DNA from 3 places in the Streptomyces sp. NBC_01450 genome. Region 3 is predicted to be linked to each of the others. Evidence: riboswitches for the same ligand, from Rfam matches in the RefSeq annotation. Region 3 holds a riboswitch; each other region holds the start of a gene.
The links. Region 3 has a riboswitch for cyclic di-AMP ahead of OG568_RS14960 (M23 family metallopeptidase). Riboswitches for the same ligand answer to the same signal wherever they lie in the genome.
Positions count from the first base shown of each region.

Region 1: linked by a shared signal. The riboswitch ahead of OG568_RS27530 (M23 family metallopeptidase) and the one ahead of OG568_RS14960 (M23 family metallopeptidase) in region 3 are both predicted to bind cyclic di-AMP.
Region 2: linked by a shared signal. The riboswitch ahead of OG568_RS09225 (C40 family peptidase) and the one ahead of OG568_RS14960 (M23 family metallopeptidase) in region 3 are both predicted to bind cyclic di-AMP.

Region 1 covers NZ_CP109480.1:6,159,969-6,164,843, forward strand. The annotation lists gene OG568_RS27525 (PP2C family protein-serine/threonine phosphatase) at 1-638, shown strand, start outside; cyclic di-AMP (ydaO/yuaA leader) riboswitch at 893-1,050, shown strand; gene OG568_RS27530 (M23 family metallopeptidase) at 1,062-2,099, shown strand; gene OG568_RS27535 (aldo/keto reductase) at 2,167-3,111, shown strand; gene OG568_RS27540 (IS982 family transposase) at 3,347-4,240, opposite strand; gene OG568_RS27545 (PrsW family intramembrane metalloprotease) at 4,305-4,875, opposite strand, start outside.
Region 2 covers NZ_CP109480.1:2,000,740-2,005,614, forward strand. The annotation lists gene OG568_RS09220 (diacylglycerol/lipid kinase family protein) at 239-1,600, shown strand; cyclic di-AMP (ydaO/yuaA leader) riboswitch at 1,716-1,887, shown strand; gene OG568_RS09225 (C40 family peptidase) at 1,944-3,533, shown strand; gene OG568_RS09230 (crotonase/enoyl-CoA hydratase family protein) at 3,645-4,409, shown strand; gene OG568_RS09235 (mechanosensitive ion channel family protein) at 4,676-4,875, shown strand, end outside.
Region 3 covers NZ_CP109480.1:3,359,422-3,364,296, reverse strand. The annotation lists gene OG568_RS14970 (M16 family metallopeptidase) at 1-771, shown strand, start outside; gene OG568_RS14965 (M16 family metallopeptidase) at 768-2,156, shown strand; cyclic di-AMP (ydaO/yuaA leader) riboswitch at 2,439-2,599, shown strand; gene OG568_RS14960 (M23 family metallopeptidase) at 2,612-3,376, shown strand; gene OG568_RS14955 (GntR family transcriptional regulator) at 3,589-4,284, shown strand; gene OG568_RS14950 (HPr family phosphocarrier protein) at 4,468-4,749, opposite strand.

The sequences.
Region 1 (4,875 bases), 2.8 Mb from region 3:
GCGCGTTCATCGGCGGCGACCTGTATGCCGTGCAGGACTCCCCGCACGGTGTACGGCTGGTGGTGGGCGACGTGCGCGGGAAGGGCATGGAGGCGGTGTCCGCCGTCGCGGTGGTCATCGGGGCGTTCCGGGAGGCGGCCGAGCAGGAGGCCACGCCGGAAGCGGTCGCGCAGCGGCTGGAGCGGGCGCTGGCCCGCGAGGGCACCCGGCGCGGGGGCCTCGACGCCTTCGAGGGGTTCACCACCGCCGTCCTCGCGGAGATCTCGCGGGAGGGCGGCCTCGTACGGATCGTCAACCGCGGCCACCCGCCGCCGCTGCTCCTGCACGCGGACGGAACGCTGGTCACGCTCGCCGCCGCGAACCCCGCACTGCCGCTCGGCATGGGCGAGTTGGGCACCTGGCCGGACCGTGCGGAGGAGACGGAGTTCCCGCACGGGGCCACGCTCCTCTTCCATACGGACGGACTGTCCGAGGCCCGCGACGCGCAGGGACGTTTCTACGATCCGGCCGCCCGCCTGGCCGGACGGACCTTCCCGGGCCCCGACGCCCTGCTGGTCACGCTCGCCGAGGAGGCCCGGCGGCACACGGGCGGCGCCCTGACGGACGACATGGCGCTGCTCGCCGTGCGACGCCCGTAGCAGCTGGAGGGCCCTCTTGATCGTTGTCACGAGGGGTGACCGGCCGATGTCCCTCCGCATAACGACTGACGCACCGTCAGGTAACGGCCGAGTAGGGAGCTCTGGTCAACTCGCCCGATTTCCGCCGCTCATGGTCGGTAAGTCCTGGCCAAAAGTGGTTAACGATCAGTACGAACAGCTTGGAATCCGGTACCCGCGTCTATTAACGTTCGATAACGCAGCGCGGTCGTCCCAGCCGTCACAAGAGTCGGCTCCGTGCGCACGCGCCGAATCCCGCAAGGGAACCGGGGAACCACCAACTTGGGGTGAATCGAGCGTCTTTCACGGTGGAGACACCGTGGGTTGACGCGCGTAGGAGACCTTCCTGCTCCGAACCCGTCAGCTAACCCGGTAGGCGAGAAGGAAGGAAAGGAGCACGCCCACGTGGCGTCCAACCCGACCGCCCAGCCCACTTCGTTCGCGCCGAACGACACCCAGACTTTTGGCTACGCCAAAGGCAAGGACGAGGGCCCCTGGGAGGAGTGGAACCCCACCGAGGATTCCATCCGACCCATCCGCGGCCGGCACCGCGTCTCCAAGCAGCGTGGCGGGGGACTCGCCCGCAGCTCCACGGTCCTGGGCGTCGGTGTCATCGCCGCCGTCGGCGCGGGCGGCATGGCCACCGCGGCGCCCGGCAAGCCGCCGGTGTCCATCTCGCTGCCCGACCTCTCCTCGGTCACCCAATCCGCCAAGGCGCTGATATCCGACGGCGGTTCCAGCACGCCGAAGGGCTCCACCACCCCGCTCACCAGCGCCGGTGTGACCAGCGCCGACGCCGCGCAGGGCAACAAGGACGCGGGCGAGGCACTGCGCGCCCGCATCATCCTGCAGGCCGAGTTGCAGCAGGACCAGGTCGACAAGGCGGCCCAGGCCGCCGCCGAGTCCGCCGCGGCGAAGAAGGCGGTCGCACTGGCCGCCCAGCAGAAGGACGACGCCGAGGCCAAGGTCGCCGCCGCGAAGAAGAAGGCGGACGAGGACGCCAAGCAGAAGGCCGAGGCCGCGCGCCTGGCCGAACTCGCCAAGAGCTACTCGCTGCCCACCTCCTCGTACACCCTGACCTCCCGCTTCGGTGACGCCGGTTCCATGTGGTCCTCCGGGTACCACACCGGCCTCGACTTCGCGGCCCCCACCGGCACGCTGATCAAGGCCATCCACAGCGGCACGATCACGGAGGCGGGCTGGGCCGGCTCGTACGGCTACCGCACGATCCTCACCCTCGAGGACGGCACGGAGCTGTGGTTCTGCCACCAGTCGTCCATCAGTGTCAGCGTGGGGCAGAAGGTGGCCACCGGCGACGTCATCGGACGCGTGGGCGCGACCGGCAACGTGACCGGGCCGCATCTGCACCTGGAGGTCCACCCGGGCGGCGGCAGCGCGATCGACCCGATGGCGTGGCTGAACAGCAAGGGCCTGAATCCCTGATCATCCCCGGGGGCCGGGGGAGCTACATGCGGAATACAGCCATCCGGTACGGCTGTTGAATTAGGGCATGACTTCTCTCCGCAAGCTCGGCTCCTCCGACCTCGAGGTCTTCCCGCTCTCCCTCGGCGGCAACGTCTTCGGCTGGACCGCCGACGAGGCGCAGTCCTTCGCCGTGCTCGACGCGTACACGGCCGGCGGCGGCAACTTCGTCGACACCGCCGACGGCTACTCCGCCTGGGTCCCCGGCCACAAGGGCGGTGAGTCGGAGACGATCATCGGCAAGTGGTTCGCCGCGCGTGGCAACCGCTCCGAGGTCGTCCTGGCCACCAAGGTCAGTACCCACCCCGAGTACAAGGGCCTGTCCGCGGCGAACATCAAGGCCGCCGCCGACGCCTCGCTGCGCCGCCTCGGCACGGACTACATCGACCTCTACTACACCCACTTCGACGACCTCTCGGTTCCCGTCGAGGAGATCATCGGCGCGCTGGACGAACTGGTCCGGGCCGGCAAGGTCCGGGAGATCGCCGCCTCCAACATCTCCGCCGAGCGGCTCGCGGAGTCCGTGGAGTTCTCCGACCGCGAGGGACTCGCGCGTTACGTCGCCCTCCAGCCCCACTACAACCTCGTCTCGCGCGACACCTACGAGGGCCCGCTCCAGGAGGTCGCCTCCCGGACCGGCCTGGCCGCCGTCCCGTACTTCGCGCTCGCGTCCGGCTTCCTCACCGGCAAGTACCGCCCGGGTACGACGGTCGACTCCGCGCGGGCCGAGGGCGCGGGCAAGCACCTCGACACCGAGCGCGGCATCCGCGTCCTGACCGCCCTCGACGAGGTCGCCCAGGCCCATGACGCCGAGGTCGCCACGGTCGCCCTCGCCTGGCTCTCCGCCCGGCCGACGGTCGCGGCGCCCATCGCCTCCGCACGGACGGTCGACCAGCTGCCGGCCCTGCTGGCGGTCGCGGACCTGACCCTGACGGACGCGGAAGTGGCCAGGCTGACGGAGGCGTCGGCCTGAGGCCGCCGGACAGGCCCTAGTGCCGCGGCAGGCAACGTTCGCCCCGTCGCGACGCCCGGCACGCCCTCTCGCCGCACCGGCCGAAAGCCCAAGTACGTCCGGTCCGTCGACGGGGCCTTCCGGCCGGCACTCCCCCAGCCTCCGGCCGGGGGGACCCCCAGAGCACGCACCGGACGCCGCTCCTTGACGGGCAAACATCGCCTGCCGCGGCCCTAGACGAGTCATTCCGATGTGGTCAGTGGTCATAAGCGATCAAGGATCGTATGACGGGCTGGCCGGTCTTGTGGTTGTGCCAGATCGCGGCGGCCATCGCGAGGATGCGTTGGGCGACGCGGACGGCGACACCTTCGAAGGTCCGTCCACCGTGCCGTTCCAGGTCGAGCTGGCCTTTGAGGGTGTCGTTGACCGACTCGATCAGCTGTCGCACCGACTTCAGGAGGCTCTCGCCCCTGCGCTTCTTCTCGCGCTTGAAAGAAGGACGCAGCAACTCCGCGCCCCGGAAGGCCAGATCGGCCTCGAACTCCTTGGAGGCGAAGCCTTTGTCTGCGATCACCAGCAGGCTCGGCCGGTCCGTGGACAGGTGCGGTTCGCGGTCCAGCATCGCCGACAGCACCTCCCGCTCATCCAGTTTCGGGTTCGCCAGTGCCCACAGGATGGGCATCCCGGTCGGGGTGCATACCAGGAACAGGCGCAGGCCCCAGAAGAACCGGGAGTGCGAGGCGCAGTACCCGTATCCGGCCCAGCCGGCCATGTCCGACCGCTTCACCGTCGGACGCGAGCGGCCGCACTCCACCGGTGTGGAGTCGATGATCCAGTGGTTGTCGAACCAGAAGTCCGTATCGACGGCCAGCAGTCGTATTGCCCTCTTGACCAGTGGCAACGCTGCCCGCAGCCGCTTGTTCCAGCCCGGCTGCCTGGGCACGTACGGGAACATCGCTCCCAGTCGGGAGTCCACGAACCGCAGCCAGCGCGACTCCGAGGTGTAGCCCAGCAGCGCCTGGGCGACGGCAAGGGTGACCAGCTCAGAATCCGTCAGCTGCGGCGGTCGGCCAAGCCATCGGCTACCTCCGATCTCGTCGTCGATCTTCACGTACAGTGCGGTCAGCAGGGCGTCTAGGTTGTTCGTCACACAACGAATCTTGGACGCCCTGTCTGCGTTCCCAGACACACCGTCAGCATTCGGAATGACTCGTCTAGGACTGGTAGGGGTTGTACGTGGGATACGGCGTCGCCGGGGCGGGATAGGGCGTCGCACCGGCGGCGTACGGGGGCGCGCTCGCGGGGTTCGGGGGCGCGCCGGCCGGGTTCGGCTGACCGGGCACCGGCGCGTGGCCGTACCCGGGCCACGGCGGCGGCAGCTGCGGCGGTACGGGCACGCTCGGGGCCGCTCTGTGGGCCGCGTACGCGAGAGAGGGGCGGGCGACCTCCCGGCGGCGCCACAGCTCCTGCAGCAACTCCCGCTCCCGTACGACGAAGTCGGGATTGGCGCGCCCGCTGCGCCCCCGGTGCCGCAGAAACGCCAGCGAGGTCGCGTACGCCTCGTACTCCGCGACCGAGCGCGCCGCCGCCTTGCCGAAGTGGTGGGCGGCGTACTCGCGGGCCAGCCGCCGGGCCTTCATCGAGCCGAGTACGTACGGCTCGGGCGCGGTCAGCCACCCGGCCGCCGCGTACGCCGGAAGTTCGGTCCGTACGGTCTTCAGCTCCCGCTGCCGCGTCCAGATGACGAGGAAGGTGAGTAGACCGAACGCGGGCACCATGAACGCC
Region 2 (4,875 bases), 1.4 Mb from region 3:
GTCGGTCCGAGGCCGGAGCCGGGCCGTCCGCCCGGCGTGCGCCCTGGTGGAACGTGGCGGTTGCGCGGGGTGCGACCCGGCGGTTGCATACGACTGTGTCGTCGATGCCCGACGCCGCGCACAGCGACGGCCCGTCGAATCAGGCCCCCTCCCCGGACGGTGCCGCCGTTCGCGGGCCCTCGTCACCGTGTGGCCGCCGCCACCAGGGCCGGACTTCTATGACGTCCGTGGAGGAGCGATGGGTGTGGACGCGAGCGGACAGGTCGGCCACGGGAAACGGTGGGCGGCCAGGGCCGCGCTGCTCGCGGCGGCGCTGGCGGTGCTGCTGCCGCTCGGTTACGGAGGCGTGGACGGCGTACTGCTGCTCTTTGCCGCGCTCCTCGGCGTGGCGGTCACGGCGGCGGCGCTGTGGTGGGCGCTGACCCGGCGCGGCCCGCTCCGCTGGGTGGCGGCCGTGCTGGCGGCGGTCGCGCCCTGCGCCGTGCTCACCCTGTTCGCCGTGGCCGGGCTGCTCTGGGCCGTTCCCGTGTCCCTGGCGCTGTGGGCCATGGCCGTCTGGAGCGGCCGGTACGCCCTGCGGAGCGACCGGACACGCGCCCCGCGCCCGAAGGAACGCAGGGCACCGCCACCGCGGCGCCCCTTCCTCCTCATGAACCCGCACTCCGGCGGCGGCAAGGTGGCGAAGTTCGGACTGCGGGAGAAGGCGGAGCGGCTCGGCGCGCGGGTCGTGCTCCTCGACCCCGAGAAGCACCAGGACGTCACCGCGCTGGCCCGGGCCGCCGTCGCGGACGGCGCGGACCTGCTGGGCGTCGCCGGGGGTGACGGGACCCAGGCGCTGGTCGCGGCCGTCGCCGCCGAGCACGGTCTGCCGTTCCTGGTGGTCTCCGCCGGCACCCGTAATCACTTCGCGATGGATCTCGGCCTCGACCGCGACGACCCGGCGACCTGCCTGGACGCTCTCACCGACGGCGTGGAACTCCGCGTGGACCTGGGGTTCGCCGGCGGGCATCCGTTCGTCAACAACGCCTCCTTCGGCGCGTACGCGGCGGTCGTCCAGAGCCCCGCGTACCGCGACGACAAGATCGGCACCATCCTGGACCTCCTGCCCGACCTGCTCACCCGTCAGCGCGGGCCGCGACTGACCGCCCGCGCCGCCGACACGACGCTCGAGGCCCCGCAGGCCGTACTGGTGAGCAACAACCCGTACCGCACCAACGATCCGGCGGGCCTCGGCCGCCGCGAACGGCTCGACTCCGGGCTCCTGGGCGTCCTCGGCGTCACGGTGGACAGCGCGGCCGAGGCCGCCGCGCTCGTACTGGACCCCGCGCCGGACGGGCTCGCGGTCCTGACCACCCGTGAGGTGGTCATCGACGCCGACCGCGCGGAGATCGAGGCCGGCATCGACGGTGAGGCCCTGGTTCTGCCGGTACCGGTTCACTGCCGTGTCGAACCCGGCGCCCTGCGCGTCCGCGTCCCCAAGGAGCGGCCTGGTGTGCCCGAGGCCCAACCCCCCTTGGACTGGCGCCGGTTGGGCACGCTCGCGGCGACCATGGGGCGAACGGCGGTGGTACGACATCCTGGTCGCGCCGGGGACACGTAGACGAAGGTCACAATTACATATCGGACAGTTCGAGCTGCAATCTTCACACCAGGCACACAAATTGGCTAAGTTGGCGGCAGGACGCACGACTCCCTCCGGCGAACCTCGCCGGGTCGCGCGACCTCCGCCGAATCCGGTGCCCCCGTGGCAACCGGAACCGGGGACCCAACCGACCTTGGGGTGAATCGGCCCAACCGCCCGACCGGGCAAGGGCCGTAGGGCTGGCCTTCCGGAATCTTGCGCCCGAACCCGACAGCCGACTCGGTAGGCGGAGTACGGAAGGAGTACGGCTCCCATGGCGCCGGAACGAACGCCGCGCCCTGGAGGCACCAGCCTCCCTGGCATGCCCGACTCCGCACGCGCGGCGGCCCTCGACGGCGCGGACGGTCCGAGTCGCGAAGAGGTGCAGCAGCGCATCAGCTCCCTCTACGACCAGGCCGAGAACGCCGTCGGGTTCGTCAACGGGACCCGCGCGATGACCACGGGGAGCCGAGGCCGCGGCAACCCGGCGCCGGAAACCGCGCGTAGGCGCAGCGACCCCGCCCTCGACGACATCACCAAGACCTGGTTCGACGCGGCGCGCACACGGCTGGGTCCGTCCGCGCCGGCCAGGCTGCCGGCCGACCGGATGCCGGCCCCCCCGGCCGCGCGGCCCGCGAGCCCGGCGAGGCGTCCGGAGGACGGGGTCACCAACGGTGGGCGGGAGTTGACCGCCCGCCCCGTCCTGGAGCTGACCGCCGGACCTGCCGCCGAGGCGGCCGCCGGTCCCGTGGCCGAGTTGACGGCCAGAGCCGTCGCCGCGCTGCCGCCCGCGCCACAGCCTGTGCAGCAGGCCGCCGCGGCCCTGCTGCCCGCGTTGCCCGCCGGGCCCGGGCAGTCCTCGTTGAAGACGTCCAAGGAGAAGATCCAGCGGAAACTGGCGCTGGCCCGTGAGGTGGTGTCCAAGCACGCCGCACAGTGGAACCCGGGGCCCGCGGCGATCGAGTCGCGTCCGGCCGAGGTGGCCTGGCCCGCCCCGCAGGACCAGGCCGCCGAGGAGTGGCGGCATCAGCAGCCGGCCTCACTCGGCCCGGACATGTCCATCGGCGCGGGCACACCCCTGGCCACCGACATGTCCATGGGGGCGGGCATGCCTCCCGTCCGGACGATGTCCCCCGGCGCGAACACGCCCCTGACCGCGGGCATGCCTCCCCGCCCGGACACGTCCATCGGCGCAGGCATGCCCCTCGCCGCAGGGATGCCCATGGGGGCGGAGATGCCTCCCGTCCGAGAGATGTCCCCCGGCGCAGGCGTACCCCTGACCGCGGGTATACCCATGGCCGCAAGCATGCCTCCCGGCACGGACATGCCCTTCGCCGCAGGCATGCCTCCCGGCGCAGACATGTCCATCGCCGCAGGCATGCCCCCCGGCACAGGGATGCCCCTCGGCACGGGGATGCCCTTGGCCGCGGACATGTCCCTCGGCACAGGCGTACCCCTGGGCGCGGGCATGGCCGTAAGCACCGGTGCTTCCATCGGCGCGGTCGACATGGCCGGCCCCGTCGGCATGGTCGGCGCCTCGGAGTCGGGGTATGGCGGAAAGGCCGCCAAGGCCCTCGCCTTCGCTCGCGCGCAGATCGGCAAGCCGTGTGTCTGGGGCGCGACCGGACCGGACTCGTACGACTCCTCCAGCCTCACCCAGGCCGCCTGGAGGGCCGCCGGGGTCTCGCTCCCGCGCACCGTGCACGGGCAGGCGACCGCCGGCACGGCGATTCCCCTGACCGACATCCAGTTCGGCGACCTGATCTTCTTCCACGACAACGTCAGCCACGTCGGCTTCTACACCGGCAACGGCATGATGATCCACGCCCCCAGCCCGGGTGCCTCGATACGCGAAGAGTCGATCTTCTTCGCCGGACAGAAAGCGATCCACAGCGCGCTGCGCCCGGCGTGACGCGGTGCGGGCTCCGCCACCCGCATCGCCGAAGGCCGCGACACCCCGGAGTAGCCTCGCCGTACGCCGGTCACGAGAAGGCGTACACGGTCGGGAGAAGGGGACAGCACGATGTCGGTCCGGATCGAACGTCAGGGTTACGTCACCACGGTCGTCCTCTCCCGTCCCGCCGCCCGCAACGCCGTGGACGGGCCGACCGCCACCGAACTCGCCGACGCCTTCCGGGAGTTCGAGGCGGACGAGACGGCCCGGGTGGCGGTGCTCTGGGGCGAGGGCGGCACGTTCTGCGCCGGCGCGGACCTCAAGGCGATCGGCACCGAGTACGGCAACCGGGTCGAGCGGGACGGTGACGGGCCGATGGGTCCCACCCGGCTGCGGCTGTCCAAGCCCGTCATCGCGGCGGTCGCGGGGCACGCCGTCGCGGGCGGCCTGGAACTGGCGCTCTGGTGCGATCTGCGGGTCGCCGAGGAGGACGCCGTCTTCGGCGTCTTCTGCCGCCGCTGGGGCGTCCCGCTCATCGACGGCGGCACCGTTCGGCTCCCCCGCCTCATCGGCACCGGTCGCGCGATGGACCTGATCCTCACCGGCCGCGCGGTGCCGGCGACCGAGGCGTACGAGATGGGCCTCGCCAACCGGCTGGTCCCGACCGGCCGCGCCCGTGCCGAGGCCGAGGAACTCGCCGCGGCGATCGCCGATTTCCCCCAGTCCTGCCTGCGCAGCGACCGCGCGTCGGTCCTCGACCAGGAGGGGCTGGTCGAAGAGGCGGCGATGCGCGTCGAACTCCGTTACGGCATGGACGTGTTGGCCGAGGGCATGGAGGGCGCCGCTCGCTTCGCCTCGGGAGCCGGGCGGCACGGCTCGTTCACGGCGCAGTAGGGAGCGACGGCCTGTGCGGTGTCGCGGCTCCTCGGCGCGACCGGATCGGCCTCGGCCGAGACCCTGGTGACGGGTCGACAGGTGTGCCTGAATCGTGCGGGCCCGGTAACGGACGTACCTGTGAGTACGGCAGGATGAGGCCTCACCCCGGACGACGAACACACGTCCGGGCGTGATCGTGCATTCCCGGATTCGAGCAGGTGGCAAGTGACGACACAGCACATCCGGCCCGCGGGCCTTCCCCTCCGCCGCACGGGAGGCGGCCGGTGAAACACTCCCTCACACTGGACGACCTGATGATGGCCGGGATTCCCGTGGTGGCGGGTCTGCTGGCGGCGTTCCTGCTGCGCATCCTGCTGCGCTGGCTCGGCAAGCACGCCTCGCGCACCCGGTGGAGCGGTGACGACTTCATCGTCGACGCGCTGCGCACACTCGTCCCCTGGGGCGCGATCGCCGCCGGTGTCTC
Region 3 (4,875 bases):
GCCCGCGCCTTCTTCCGCACCTACTACGCGCCGAACAACGCGGTGCTCTCCGTGGTCGGGGACATCGACCCGGAGCAGACGCTCGCCTGGATCGAGAAGTACTTCGGCTCCATCCCCGGGCACGACGGCAAGCCCGCCCCGCGCGACGGCGCGCTGCCCGAGGTCATCGGCGAGCAGCTGCGCGAGGTCGTCGAGGAGGAGGTTCCGGCGCGCGCCCTGATGGCCGCCTACCGGCTCCCGGAGGACGGCACGCGCGCGGCCGACGCGGCCGACGTGGCGCTCACCATCCTCGGTGGCGGCGAGTCGTCCCGGCTCTACAACCGGCTCGTACGCCGTGACCGCACCGCCGTCGCGGCCGGGTTCGGGCTGCTGCGGCTCGCCGGAGCGCCGTCCCTGGGCTGGCTGGACGTGAAGACGTCCGGTGACGTCGAGGTCCCGGTGATCGAGTCCGCCGTCGACGAGGAGCTCGCCCGGTTCGCCGAGGAGGGCCCCACGGACGAGGAAATGGAGCGCGCCCAGGCCCAGTTGGAGCGCGAGTGGCTGGACCGGCTGGGCACGGTCGCGGGCCGCGCCGACGAACTGTGCCGGTACGCGGTCCTGTTCGGCGACCCCCAGCTCGCCCTGACGGCCGTACAGCGCGTCCTGGACATCACGGCCCAGGAGGTCAAGGAGGTCGCCAAGTCCCGTCTGCGCCCCGACAACCGCGCGGTGCTCGTGTACGAGCCGATCGCTGCCGACACCACCGAAGAGGACGAGGAGGCGGCGAAGTGACCGAGCTCGCCACCATGGACTTCCACCCGCAGCCCCAGGCCGGCCGGCCCAAGCCCTGGGCCTTCCCGGCGCCCGAGCGCGGCACGCTGGACAACGGCCTGACCGTGCTGCGCTGCCACCGCCCCGGCCAGCAGGTCGTCGCCGTCGAGGTGCTGCTCGCCGCGCCGCTGGAGGCCGAGCCCGCGGGCCTCGACGGCGTCGCCACGATCATGGCGCGCGCCTTCTCCGAGGGCACCGACAAGCTCTCCGCCGAGGAGTTCGCCGCGGAGCTGGAGCGCTGCGGCGCCACTCTCGACGCGCACGCCGACCACCCCGGCGTACGGCTGTCGCTCGAAGTGCCCGTCTCGCGCCTGCCCAAGGCGCTCGGTCTGCTCGCCGACGCCCTGGCGGCACCGGCGTTCGCGGACAGCGAGGTCGAGCGACTGGTGCGCAACCGGCTCGACGAGATCCCGCACGAGACGGCCAACCCGGCCCGCCGCGCCGCCAAGGAGCTCTCCAAGGAGCTGTTCCCGGCGACCTCGCGCATGTCGCGCCCGCGCCAGGGCACCGAGGAAACCGTCCAGAAGATCGACTCGGCGGCCGTCCGCGCCTTCTACGACAAGCACGTGCGTCCCGCCACGGCCACCACCGTGATCGTCGGCGACCTGACCGGCGTCGACCTCGACGAGCTGCTCGCCGAGACGCTCGGCGACTGGACCGGCTCGTCCGGCGAGCCGCGCCCCGTGCCGTCGGTCACCGCCGACGACACCGGCCGCGTGATCATCGTGGACCGCCCCGGCGCGGTCCAGACGCAGCTGCTCATCGGCCGCGTCGGCGCCGACCGGCACGACCGTGTGTGGCCCGCCCAGGTGCTCGGCACGTACTGCCTCGGCGGCACCCTCACCTCGCGTCTGGACCGCGTCCTGCGCGAGGAGAAGGGCTACACCTACGGTGTGCGGGCGTTCGGCCAGGTCCTGCGGGCCGCTCCGGACGGAACCGGTATCGCGATGCTCGCCATCAGCGGTTCCGTGGACACCCCGAACACCGGCCCGGCGCTCGACGACCTCTGGAAGGTGCTGCGCACCCTCGCCGCCGAGGGGCTGACGGACGCCGAGCGCGACATCGCCGTGCAGAACCTGGTGGGGGTGGCGCCCCTCAAGTTCGAGACCGCGGCGGCCGTCGCGGGCACGCTCGCGGACCAGGTCGAGCAGTACCTGCCGGACGACTACCAGGCGACGCTGTACCAGCAGCTCGCCGCGACCGGCACCGTGGAGGCCACCGCGGCCGCCGTGAGCGCGTTCCCGGTGGACCGTCTGGTGACCGTCCTCGTCGGTGACGCCGCGCAGATCCAGGAGCCCGTCAAGGCCCTCGGAATCGGTCAAGTGACCGTCGTGTCGGCGGAGTAGAGGCTCAACAGAGGCCGGCGGGACGTCGGCCGGAAGCGGAGCCGCACGCGGAGCGGAAGAGCGCGACTCCGTAGGGCCCGGGTGACTGAAGAGTCGCCCGGGCCCCTTTTTGCTCGGATTTTCGCCCGGGCCTCATCCCCAAGATGTCCGTATTGGTAGGGAGGTTGCCCGTCTGCCCTGTGGCATGCACTACAAAAGCCGTGATCCGTTTGTTGATTGAAAGACGCCCCGTCTAGCGTCGGTCCGGCTGTTCGTCAGGCAGTGCGCCGCGCCCGCGGCACCGGACAGTCATCGCCGAGTCCCCGTACGGCGCGAGCCAGGGGAGCCGGGGACCCACACGCAGTCCCTGGGGTGAATCGGACGCCCTCCCCGGAGGGAGTCCGTAGGAGACCTTCCTGCTCCGAACCCGTCAGCTAACCCGGTAGGCGAGAGGGAAGGAAAGGATCAGCCCCTACATGGCGTTCACCTGTGGCCCCGGGAAACACCGCCGTCCGAGCCGCGTGAAGCGCTCCACCACGAACGCCGTCGGCGTCGCCGCGCTCACCACCACCGGTGTCATCGGAACCCTGGCCGCTCCGGCGCTCGCCGCGGACGCCTCCGTCGAGCAGACCGGACTGACCCAGGCCGTCACCCTCGGGGACAAGGTCGCCGCCCAGATCGACGCGCAGGCCGCCGCCCAGCAGCGCGCCGCCGACGAGGCCGCCGCGCGCAAGAAGGCCGAGGAAGCCGCGCGGAAGAGGGCCGCCGAGGAGGCGAAGAAGGAGCGCGAGGCCAAGGAGCGTGCCGCCCGTGCCGCCGAGCGCAAGCGTCTCAACACCTTCGTCCTGCCGATCACCGGCTCGTACATCTCCACCGGCTACAAGACCGGTGGCAGCCTCTGGTCCTCCGGCAGTCACACCGGCGTCGACTTCCACGCCGCCTCCGGGACCTCGGTCCACGCGGTCGGCTCCGGCACGGTCGTCACGGCCGGCTGGGGCGGCGCCTACGGCAACCAGATCGTCCTGAAGATGCACGACGGCACCTACACGATGTACGGCCATCTGTCGTCCATCGGCGTCTTTGTGGGGCAGACGGTCACCCCGGGCCAGCAGATCGGCCTCTCCGGCTCCACCGGGAACACCACCGGGCCGCACCTCCACTTCGAGGCCCGCACGACGGCGGAGTACGGCTCCGACATGGACCCGGTCGCCTACCTCCGCGCGCACGGCGTGAACGTCTGACGCCCGTACACCCCGAACGTCCGACGACCGGCGTCAACACTTCAGAAGCCCCGGCTCCCCCGAGCCGGGGCTTCGTCGTTTCGAACGGCTGTCTGTCCAAAAAATATCCATGGATTCCGGCCCGCCATCGGAAATTCCGGCTCTCTGCAATAGAGTCGGTGAACAAGCGTCAATCGACCGCGTTTCGCGGGGATTAAGGCGGAGGTCCGGTCATGCGCGTTCCCGCGCACTCGGTATGCACGGCGATCCGTGATGACATCGTCGCGGGTGTCTACGAGCGCGGCAGCCGGCTCACCGAGGAACTACTCGCGCGTCGCTACGGCGTCTCGCGGGTCCCCGTGCGCGAGGCCCTGCGCACGCTGGAGGCCGAGGGCTTCGTCGTCACCCGTCGGCACGCGGGCGCGTGCGTCGCGGAGCCCACCGAGCAGGAGGCGGCGGACCTGCTGGAGATGCGCATGCTCCTGGAGCCGCTGGGCGCCGCCAGGGCCGCGCAGCGGCGCACCGAGGCCCACCTCAAGGTGCTTCGAGGCCTGGTCAGACTGGGCCAGGAGCGGGCCAGGAGGGGGAACAGCGAGGATCTGCGCTCGCTCGGCGGCTGGTTCCACGAGACCCTCGCGCAGGCCTCCGGAAGCCCCGCTCTGACCTCTACGCTGGCCCAGCTGCGGCACAAGATCGCCTGGATGTACGCGGTCGAGGCGCCGGCCAACCCGGCGGAGTCCTGGGCGGAGCACGGCGGGATCGTGGACGCGGTGGCGCGCGGCGACAGCGAGCGGGCGCGGGCCGTCACGGCGCTGCACACGGAGCGCGCGGCGGTCGCGCACCGGCTGCGTTTTCCCGGCGGGGGAGATCGTCCGGAGCGCGTGAGGACTTCGCAACATCCCGTAAACATGACGGGCGTGCGTCATTAACACCGGCACCGTATACAAAGAGGGGTAATTCGCGGGGGATTATTTCCGCTGCCCGCAATTAGGAAAAGCGAAGGGCCCGCCCGATGTTTTCAGGCGAGCCCTTCGAATGCGTACGGGGCGGGGTCTTTTGGTGCGAAGACCACCCCGGCCATCAATTCGGGAACCCCGGGTGGGGGCTCCTTCTCAGACGGTCTCGGGGAGCTCCTCGAGACCCTCCGCCACCAGCTTCGCCAGCCGGTCGAGCGCGGCGTCCGCACCCTCGGCGTCCGAGGCGAGGACGATCTCCTCGCCGCCCTGGGCGCCGAGGCCGAGGACCGCCAGCATGGAGGCCGCGTTGACGGGGTTGCCCTCCGCCTTGGCGATCGTCACGGGGATACCGGAGGCCGTGGCCGCCCGGACGAAGATGGAGGCGGGACGGGCGTGGAGGCCCTCGGCCCAGCCGACGTTGACGCGGCGCTCAGCCATGTGATGCTGCCCTTCAGGTGTTCAGGGTTGTCTAGACCAGTGTTCCACAACGTGAAGCGAGTCCGGGGAAAGGTGTTGTTCCTCTCCCGGACTCCGACGTCGGATCCCGGCCTGGATCCGACGTCG